3 regions of the Anaerococcoides asporogena genome follow, and region 2 is predicted to be linked to each of the others. Evidence: riboswitches for the same ligand, from Rfam matches in the RefSeq annotation. Region 2 holds a riboswitch; each other region holds the start of a gene.
What was found. A riboswitch is a leader RNA that binds a small molecule or an ion and turns the genes downstream of it on or off. The one in region 2 is predicted to bind lysine.
Positions count from the first base shown of each region.

Region 1 (3,272 bases), 170 kb from region 2:
CCGGTGGAGAGCATAACGTCCACTTCCCGCTTGGAAGGCGCCTGGGACGCTTCGCCGATCATGGCCATCAGCTGGTTGGTGGTCTTGCCCATGGCGGAGACCACCACCACCAGTTCTTCGCCCTGCAGCGCCCGGTCCCGGACTTTTTGGGCCACATTCCTCATCTTATCCAGATCCGCCAGCGAGGATCCGCCAAATTTCAGTACTTTTCTCATTCGTGATATGCCTCCTCGACATCGTTTCGGATCAGGTCTTCATAGCTTTCACGCCGCACCGCCAGCCGGCTTTTTCCCTCGTGCACCAGCACAACGGCGGGGCGGGGGAGGCGATTGTAGTTGGATGCCATGGAGTAATGGTAGGCACCGGTGCTGAAAACCGCCAGGAGTTCGCCGGCAGCCGGCTGAGGGAGGGGGATGCCGAGGATCAGGATGTCGCCGGATTCGCAGGCCTTGCCCGTTACCGTATAGACGGATTCTGCCGGGGCCTCAACCCGCTGGGCCAGGACGGCCTCGTAGCTGGCCCCGTACAGGGCGGTTCGGATATGGTCGGCCATGGAGCCGTCGACGAAGACGTAGCGGGTGCCGCCATAGGTGGCTTTGGTGCCGCCGACAGTGTAGAGGGTGACACCGGCTTCGGCGACGATGGAGCGTCCCGGCTCGATGAGGATCCGGACCGGCGGGAGACCGCGGGCTTCCAGACCATCGGCGATGAGTTCCAGCAGCTGAGGCAGAAAGGCTTCGGGTTCCAGGGGCTCGTCGCCGCTGACGTAGCGGACGCCGAAGCCGCCGCCCAGATCCAGAACCTTGAGGGAAAGTCCCGCCCGGGACAGGTCAGCCAGATAGTTCAGCATGACCTCGGCGGCGGAGGCAAAGGAATTTGCTTCAAAGATCTGAGAGCCGATGTGGCAGTGCAGTCCTTCCAGTTCCAGGGAGGGCTGATGCGCCAGCTCCCGCAGAAATTGAGCAGTTTCCGGCTGGAACATGCTTAATCCGAATTTCGAATCATTCCGGGTCGTGCTGATGTATTCGTGGGTATGAGCTTCGATGCCCGGATTGATCCGGACCAGCACCCGCTGGCGTCGTCCGGTGCCTTCCAGGAGGTGGATCAGCCGGCTGGCCTCGGTTTCATTGTCGAGAATGATGCAGCCCACCCCGGCGTCCAGCGCCTGAGCCAGCTCCGCCTCCGACTTGTTGTTGCCGTGAAAGTAGATCCGAGAAGCATCGAAGCCGGCGGACAGTGCCGTATAGAGCTCTCCGCCGGAGACGACATCCAGCGACAGGCCTTCCTCCGCCAGGATCCGGACCATGGCCTGGCACAGGAATGCCTTGGAGGCATATAGTACTTCGCCCTCCAGCCGGGATCCGGTCATGGCCTGGCGGTATGCCTGCATTTTGCTACGCATCCGGCCTTCGTCCATGACATAGAGCGGCGTGCCGTAGGTCCGCGCCAGCTTGCCGGCTTCCACCCCGCCCAGCACCAGTTCTCCATTGTGTTGTTCCCATCGCTGTGTCCAGTCCATTGGTTTGCCTCCTCTAAAAAATTGGTAGATTGTCGATCTCATTCTGGTGGTTCAAGATCCCGGAAATATAGAAAAACCGTGAGCGAATGCCCACGGTTATCCAATAACACCATGCAATCGCCCGACCTCGTGGAAGCGCTTCTCCGGACCATTGGGCAACGATCCGGAAACAGTGACATGCTTGTTCAGCATGCCCCCAGCACTGATGCTTCGGCGCCAGCCCCTTTCCCTTCCGGTACTCTTAACATGGCGCAACCTCTTCTCACAAAGCGAATTCTTAAATTGGCACAAGTTTACGTTTTTACTGGAATTGTGTCAATAGGTTTTCCTTGAATTGGATGAATAATTATGAATATTGCAATTTTCGGGGAGAAGAGACTGCGTGTAATCGATGTTCAGATTCAGGAAATATGCAGGTTGATTAATCCGGAGATTACGAGGAATGTCAATAGGTATTCAGCTCCGAAGAGGGATATTTGACTCAAAGACAAAAATGCAGCCCGCCAATCGGAGAATGGTTCCGAATGATGGGTTGCATTTTATTAGGATTAATATCATAATTATTCAGTGTGACGGACTCAAAGTAAGGAATGACGATCTGCAGACGAACCGAGTCATACGACCAATCAATCGGCAGTCATACTTCCGGATAACCTGCGGTCATACTTCCGGTTATTCTTCCAGATAACCTGCCGGAGGGATTATCCCATCAGCGGAACTGATCCGTGGGTCAGGTAGAAGTTGCAGAAGAAGGCGGCGATTCCGATGATGAAGAGGACCAGGACATAGAAAAAGAAGTTGGGGACAATCCGTTTCTTTTTCAATGTGGAGGCCCGTTTGCGGAAATGATCATTGAGATCCGCGACGAAGGCTTCGTCATAATGAATATGGTTGTCGATCTCGATCCACTTGTCGGCGTCCCGGATGATCAGGGCATTGCGGTAGTTGTTGATCTCCACTGTGCGGCTCAGCTCACTGCTGGGGAAGATTCGGAAGCTGCGGCCCGATTCCTTCAGGTATTCATCCAGTTCGCGGGTCACGTCATCCAGATCCGCTCCCATCAGAATGATCTTGTCATAGGTCAGGATATAGATGTAGACCCCGAGGAAGATCAGCAGCATGGTCAGTCCGATGGGCGTCATGCCTTCGCCGGAGATGGCGATGGTGAACAGGACAAAGGAGAGCAGGAAGGGAACGACATACAAATTAACATGACTCTGATTGGTCATGTAGATGGTTTTTTTGGTTCGGTAAAAATAATAGTCGACGGCCAGAACGGCCAGCAGGACCAGAAAACTGATCAGAAGCAGGACGATGGTATTAGTCATGTCAGCACTCCATTCGTTGATGGTTTTTCTGTCCTCATTATACAACAGGAAAAGATTGGTTCCAATGATTCGAAAATTCGCAGTTTCAGGGAATTCAGGTTATTTGAGTAATTCTGGTTATTAGGAGAATCCAGGAATCCAGGAATCGGAATTCGGACATTCGCGATTATGGGAATTCAGATTTCCTGGAATAGGAGGGATTTGGGAAATCTGGGAAAAAAGGCATATCTGGATATGGAAATCCTCTGGATTCGCGAAAATTTCTGGATTTGGGAAATTACTGGATTTGCCGGGTTTCCTTTGAAAAGACCCAGGCCCACCGGTTCCGACTGGTGGTATGATGTTTAATAGAACAAAAGAGTTCAGGACACAAGCCGGAAACGGAGTCCGGCCGGGGGGTAGATGATGAAGCAGCGCAGCTTAAG
Region 1 is NZ_CP120965.1:801,446-804,717, forward strand. Features, by position in the region: gene P6M73_RS03855 (aspartate kinase) at 1-215, opposite strand, end outside; gene lysA (diaminopimelate decarboxylase) at 212-1,519, opposite strand; lysine riboswitch at 1,645-1,788, opposite strand; gene P6M73_RS03865 (hypothetical protein) at 2,221-2,847, opposite strand; gene P6M73_RS03870 (EamA family transporter) at 3,250-3,272, shown strand, end outside.
Region 1: another riboswitch for lysine. It lies ahead of lysA (diaminopimelate decarboxylase); the one in region 2 lies ahead of kal (3-aminobutyryl-CoA ammonia lyase).

Region 2 (3,272 bases):
CCAGGAGATTCAGAAGAACTCCGCGGCCGCGGTCGGACAGGCCAAACGCGCCATGGCTCAGGGACTGGCAGAGGGCTTTGAAGCGGGACTGGCCGCTGAAGTGGAACGGTTTGCCGAATGTTTTGAGCACGGCGATCAGAAGGAAGGCATGACGGCATTTTTGGAAAAACGCAAACCTGCATTTGGAGGAAAATAGTATGAAAGTTGGAGTCATTGGAATGGGAACCATGGGAGGAGGAATTGCTCAGCAGTTCACCGCCTCCGGATTTGATGTGGTCGTAAAGGGCAGAAGCCAGGCTTCTCTGGATCAGGGCAAAGCTGCCATGGAAAAGCGTCTGGCCCGTTCCGTGGAAAAGGGGAAGCTGTCCGAAGCGGATCGCGACGCTCAGCTCGCTCGTGTCCGCTATGTCAGCGACATTCAGGAGCTGGCTGACTGCGATCTCATCGTGGAATCCATCCGGGAAGACATGGCATCCAAGAAAGAGTTTTTCAGCGCGCTGAACGAACTGGATCTCAAGGACACCATCATCGCGACCAATACCAGTTCCCTGTCCATCACAGAGCTGTCCATGCAGTACCGCTATCCGGAAAAAGTCATCGGCATGCATTTCTTCAATCCCGTCACCGCCATGAAGCTGGTGGAAGTGATCCGCGGCGTAGCCACAACCGATGAAGTCAATGACCGGATCGTGGAGATCTCCGCCCAGCTGGGCAAGACGCCGGTCCAGGTCCAGGAAGCGCCGGGCTTTGTCGTGAACCGCATCCTGATCCCCATGATCAACGAAGCGGTCGGCATCTACGCGGAAGGCATCGCCAGTGCGGCGGACATTGATACCGCCATGAAGCTGGGCGCCAACCATCCCATGGGTCCCCTGGAACTGGGCGACCTGATCGGACTGGATGTCTGCCTCTCCGTCATGGATGTCCTCTATGAGGAATTCGGCGACAGCAAATACCGCGCCCACAGCCTGCTGCGCAAGATGGTGCGCGGAAATCAGCTGGGTCGCAAGACCAAGCGTGGTTTCTACAATTATTAAGGATCTTGTTAAAAAATTATTGAAGAAAAGGTTAACACGGAGTATAATATTTTAGGATAGAGGTGCCAAAACGAGGTACCGGGCTTTCAGGGATGGGATAATCCGAAGTCCGGGAAGGCGTTAAGGCCGAAAGGGTTAATGTGTATCCCCGCATTATTCCTTGGTGGAAAGGCAAAAAGCTTACCACTGTCATGCTCAGCATGAAGCGCTATTCACAAGAAATTGTGAATAGCGCTTTTTGTCGTTTATTCCGCCAACAGAAGATAAAAATTTTCGAGTCGAAAAAACCATACAGAAGAGAAAGTCCGGGGAAGAAACAATTCCAGGTAAGAGAAAAAGAAAAAGAGAACATCAGGAGGGGAAGATTTTATGGAAGAAGTAATGATTCGAATGAGAATGAGTTCTCATGACGCCCACTACGGCGGGAATCTGGTGGACGGTGCCCGCATGCTGGGCCTGTTCGGCGATGTGGCGACGGAGCTGCTGATCCGCCGGGACGGGGACGAAGGACTGTTTGTCGCCTACGACAAAGTGGAATTCAAGGCGCCGGTTTATGCCGGGGACTATATTGAGGCAGTGGGCCGGATTGTGTCCGAGGGCAACAGCTCCCGCAAAATGGAATTCGAGGCCCGCAAGGTCATCGTGGCCAGACCGGAGATTTCGGCCTCGGCAGCGGATTTCCTGGAAGAGCCGGTGGTGGTCTGCATCGCTTCCGGAACCTGCGTCGTGCCCAAGGCCAGCCAGAGGAAATAGCATGGAGAAACTGATTATTACCGCTGCCATCTGCGGCGCGGAAGTGACCAAGGCGCAGAATCCAGCCGTACCCTATACGGTGGCGGAGATTCAGCGGGAAGCCAAATCGGCCTATGACGCCGGCGCTTCCATCATCCACCTCCATGTGCGGCGCGATGACGGAACTCCGACCCAGGACAAGGCCCGGTTTGAGCAATGCATTCAGGCGATCCGGGAAGTCTGTCCCGACGCCATCATTCAGCCTTCCACCGGCGGCGCAGTCGGCATGAGCGACCTGGAGCGGCTCCAGCCCACGGAAATCCCGGGCATCGAGATGGCCACCCTGGACTGCGGCACGCTGAACTTTGGCGGCGATGAAATATTCATCAATACGGAAAACACCATCAAGAACTTCGGCAAAATCCTCATCGAACGGGGCATCAAGCCGGAAATTGAAGTCTTCGACAAGGGTATGGTGGATTACGCCATTCGCTTTGCCAAACAGGGCTACATCAAGCAGCCGATGCACTTTGACTTTGTGCTGGGCGTTCAGATGACCGCGACCGCGCGGGATCTGGCGTTCCTGGTAGACAGCATTCCGGCCGGTTCCACCTGGACCGTTGCCGGCGTCGGCCGCAGCGAGTTCCCCATGGCTGCCTTGGGCATCGTCATGGGCGGTCATGTCCGCGTGGGCTTTGAAGACAATGTCTTCATGGCCAAAGGCGTGCCGGCTCAGTCCAATGGTGAACTGGTCAGCCGCGTGGTAAGAATTGCCCAGGAACTGGGACGTGAAATCGCTACCCCCCGGGAAGCAAGACGAATTTTAGGCTTGGAGGAGAAATAAATGGCACAGGGAAATAAGTACGGCATGCATCGGGTGTTGGAACCCAAAGGGGTTATGCCTCAGACCGCCGTTAAAATAGACAACAACATGGATATCTACGACAATGAGATCCTCATTGACGTCATCGCCTTGAACATCGATTCCGCCAGCTTCACGCAGATCGAAGAAGCATCCGAACACGATACGGCGCGGATCGCTGACATGATCCGCCAGATCGTGGACGAGCGCGGCAAAATGCAGAATCCGGTCACCGGTTCGGGCGGCATGCTCATCGGTACCGTGGAAAAAATAGGCTCGGACCTGGACATCGACCTGAAAGTCGGCGACAAGATCGCGACACTGGTCAGCCTGTCCCTGACCCCGCTGCGCATTGACGAAATCACCAACATCGAACCGGACATCGACCGCGTCACCATCAAGGGCAAGGCCATTCTGTTCGAGTCCGGCATCTACGCCAAGCTGCCCGAAGACATGCCCGAGTCCCTGGCGCTGGCGGCCCTGGATATCGCCGGCGCGCCGGCACAGACCGCCAAGCTGGTCAAACCCGGCGACAGCGTCCTGATCCTGGGAGCAGCCGGCAAGAGCGGACTGATGTGCTGCTATGAGGCCAAGAAGCGGGTCGGACCCACCGGCCGCGTCGTCGGCCTGGATTACGGCGA
Region 2 is NZ_CP120965.1:969,013-972,284, forward strand. Features, by position in the region: gene P6M73_RS04585 (enoyl-CoA hydratase/isomerase family protein) at 1-196, shown strand, start outside; gene P6M73_RS04590 (3-hydroxyacyl-CoA dehydrogenase NAD-binding domain-containing protein) at 198-1,037, shown strand; lysine riboswitch at 1,087-1,256, shown strand; gene kal (3-aminobutyryl-CoA ammonia lyase) at 1,407-1,790, shown strand; gene kce (3-keto-5-aminohexanoate cleavage enzyme) at 1,792-2,613, shown strand; gene kdd (L-erythro-3,5-diaminohexanoate dehydrogenase) at 2,614-3,272, shown strand, end outside.

Region 3 (3,272 bases), 900 kb from region 2:
GGCGGTTCCCACGGCATCGATCCCTCACTCAAAGCCGAATCCCGTCACCGGATCTCCTTTTCCCGCCTGACCTATCCCCATCAGCTGTTCCGAATCGCCCTGCTGGATGCTCTCCATCGCTTCCTTTGATGGAATGAGCGGAACCTATGGCAATCAAGCGATTGAGCAATTAGTCCAAATACCAGGAACCCAAGCTCGCAACACGCCGGTTATGCAGTGAAACCCTGAAACCCGTAGCCCCAAAACCCATTCAGCCAGGATCACATCATAAAACAAAACGGGAACGGATCGTCGGATGACGGTCCGTTCCTTTGCCTGCTGTCTGTCTTGCCTTCTTACCGACCGGGGAGATTACAGGTCACAGGTAGTTCGGGAGAGGCGGATAATCTGCATCCCCAGAGGCATGGCGCTGCATCATCCCGGATCTAGCCTGCGGTCAAAGCCGTTTATGACGCAGGGAGGATCTATTTATGGTAGGGTTCCCCGCTGCTGATCTTGAATGCCCGGTAGATCTGTTCCAGGATCAGGATCGACTCGATGTCCGGGGACAGGGGCAGGGATACCAGCTGTACGTCGGGCGGGCTTCCTGCCGGCGGAGAGCCCAGAACCAGATGGAGTTCACTGGCGCTCTGAAGCTGACGGGCAAACAGCTCTGCCAGACCGGGGCTGTCAATGGACTTGCCTGCGGGGTGGAAATAGATGGCTTCCGGTGGGGCTGCTTCCGGTTTCCGGAAGCGAACCGCGGCAATTCGGGACAGTCGTTTCATATATTCAGCCTGAGCGGAGCGGGTCAGCTCACTTTTTTTTGAATTGGTCTCATAGAGGTAGATTTTAATCACGGGAAGGTTCTCCCTATTTTGGTTTTTCTTCTCTTATATTATAATCGGAAGAAATGAAATGTGCAGAGGACCCTTCCGGTAAGATGCCACAGGGTCATTGCTGCACACGATGATTTTTTAGATGACTGGAGGAACCCCCAATGGATTCGAATCATTTTGCCATTTCCCAGGTGCAGGCAGTCCTGTCGGATTTTCACGAGGAACTGTATCAGCTGGAAGAAGAGTATCTCAAACGGTTTGGCGTTTACCCCACCATGCCGGATTTATCCGGAGAAACTCTGGATTATTATGTAGCGCGCATTCGGCAATGTCTGCTGCAGAATCAGATGATGGAAGATCTGGAATAAAATACAAAGATCGCAGGAGTTGAAAATGTGCGGCGCCACCGCGGTGCGAAGCGGGACTGCCGGTCGGAAAATGTATTGTGCCCGCAGGGAAAATGCAAAAAATAGAAAAAGACCGATTTTTCGGTTTTTTAAGGAAAATGCCAGACAATATTTTGCATTTGCTTTTTGAAAACGAAGCATATTTAGAATTGAAGAAAAAAAGTCCTCTTCAGGGCCACGTTGACGAAGAAAATGAATGAATAAATATGCAGTATTGATGAATTAACAGTTGACATTCCGACTGGCTGTGTTAAACTTGAAAAAAAATAAGATGAAGTTTAGAGGTAGCGGTGCAAATTAGTATCTGGGGGAGCCGGCAGGCAATGAATCCAGGGAAAGGTAACCATCGCCGAACATAAGAGACAGGGCACTGGTCTTATGTGGGGTTGCAGGAAAGACCTGCAACACTCCTTTCGAATGAAAGGGCGCTAGATTTGATTTACGTAACAACGAGATCGTCTGGCACGGTCTCTTATTTTTTTTTAATAAATACAGTCCAAGGAGACGATGAACATGACAAAGAAAATCTCAGCACTTTTGATGACCGGCCTGATGCTGATCACCGGCTGTGCCACACCGGCACCTTCCACCACCGCCGCACCTTCCACGACTCAGGCACAGACCACCACCGCTTCCGGTACTCAGGGCCAGACAACTTCCGCCCCGGCAACGACCACGGCCCAGAAAGCCCCCCTGGTTGTCGGCATGGAAGCCAATTATGCCCCGTATAACTGGAATCAGCCGACGGATGCCAATGGCGCCGTCAAGATTGACGGAACGGCCGGCTATGCCGGAGGCTTTGATGTGGAAGTGGCCAAGGAACTGGCCGCAGTACTGGGACGGGATCTCGTCATCAAGCAGATTGCCTGGGAAGGATTAATCCCGGCGCTTCAGAACGGAGCGATTGATCTCATCATCGCCGGCATGAGCGAAACCCCGGAGCGTCTGGAATCCGTTGATTTCACCGATCCCTACTATGATTCCCGGTTCGTCATGCTGGTCAAGAAAGGCAGCCCCTATGAAAGCGCCACGGCTCTGGCTGATTTCTCCGGCGCCAAGATTGTCGGACAGAAGGGCACCAATTATGACCGGGTGATCCCGCAGATTCCAGAAGTTAAGCATGAGACTCCCCTGGGAACCGTTCCGCTTATCATCCACGCCATTGCCAGCGGCGTTGCCGACGGCACAGTTCTGGACAAGCCGGTCGGTATCTCCGTCACATTAGCCAACCCGGATCTGGCCATGGTGGAGTTTACACCCGAAAACGGCTTCCAGCCGCTCCCGGGAATCCCGACTGCCTGTTCCATCGCTCTGGCCAAGGGCAATGAAGAACTCAAGACTCAGATCAATGAGTACCTGGCTTCCTTTACCAATGACAAGCGCGACGCCCTGATGGAAACTGCCGTCAAGAATCAGCCATAAGGAGAATATAAATGGGACAAACAATCCAAAAGTTGTTTACCCAATACCAGAGCCTGTATCTGCAGGGCATCCAGACGACCCTCCTGGTTGCCCTCACCGGCACCATTTTTGGACTGGTATTGGGATTTGTCCTGTCTGGGATGCGGCTGATCCGCATCACAGACAAGGACCCGCTGGTGATGAGACTGATCAAGCGGCTGCTGCGCTTTTTCAGCGCTGCCTACATTGAATTCGTCCGGGGAACGCCCATGATGGTTCAGGGTGTGTTCCTCTACAACTATTTTTACAGGATCCTGCAGTGGACTCCAACCGTTGCGGCCGTTATCATCGTTTCATTCAACACCGCTGCCTACATGGCGGAGATCATCCGGTCCGGCATCCAGTCGGTGGATTCGGGGCAGCGGGAAGCCGCTCTGACCATCGGTATGTCGGAGAGCCAGGCCTTCCGCCTGATCATACTGCCCCAGGCCATCAAGAATGCGTTCCCCTCCATCGGCAATGAGTTTGTCGTCAATATCAAGGATACCTCTGTTCTGAACGTCATCGGACTGACGGAGCTGTTCTTCCAGGGGATGTCCGTCGCCGGCACAACCTATAAGTTTACGGAATCCATGATGATCATCGC
Region 3 is NZ_CP120965.1:70,402-73,673, forward strand. Features, by position in the region: gene P6M73_RS00395 (23S rRNA (pseudouridine(1915)-N(3))-methyltransferase RlmH) at 1-129, shown strand, start outside; gene P6M73_RS00400 (23S rRNA (pseudouridine(1915)-N(3))-methyltransferase RlmH) at 465-839, opposite strand; gene P6M73_RS00405 (hypothetical protein) at 980-1,186, shown strand; gene P6M73_RS00410 (hypothetical protein) at 1,279-1,425, shown strand; lysine riboswitch at 1,497-1,664, shown strand; gene P6M73_RS00415 (transporter substrate-binding domain-containing protein) at 1,739-2,647, shown strand; gene P6M73_RS00420 (amino acid ABC transporter permease) at 2,659-3,272, shown strand, end outside.
Region 3: another riboswitch for lysine. It lies ahead of P6M73_RS00415 (transporter substrate-binding domain-containing protein); the one in region 2 lies ahead of kal (3-aminobutyryl-CoA ammonia lyase).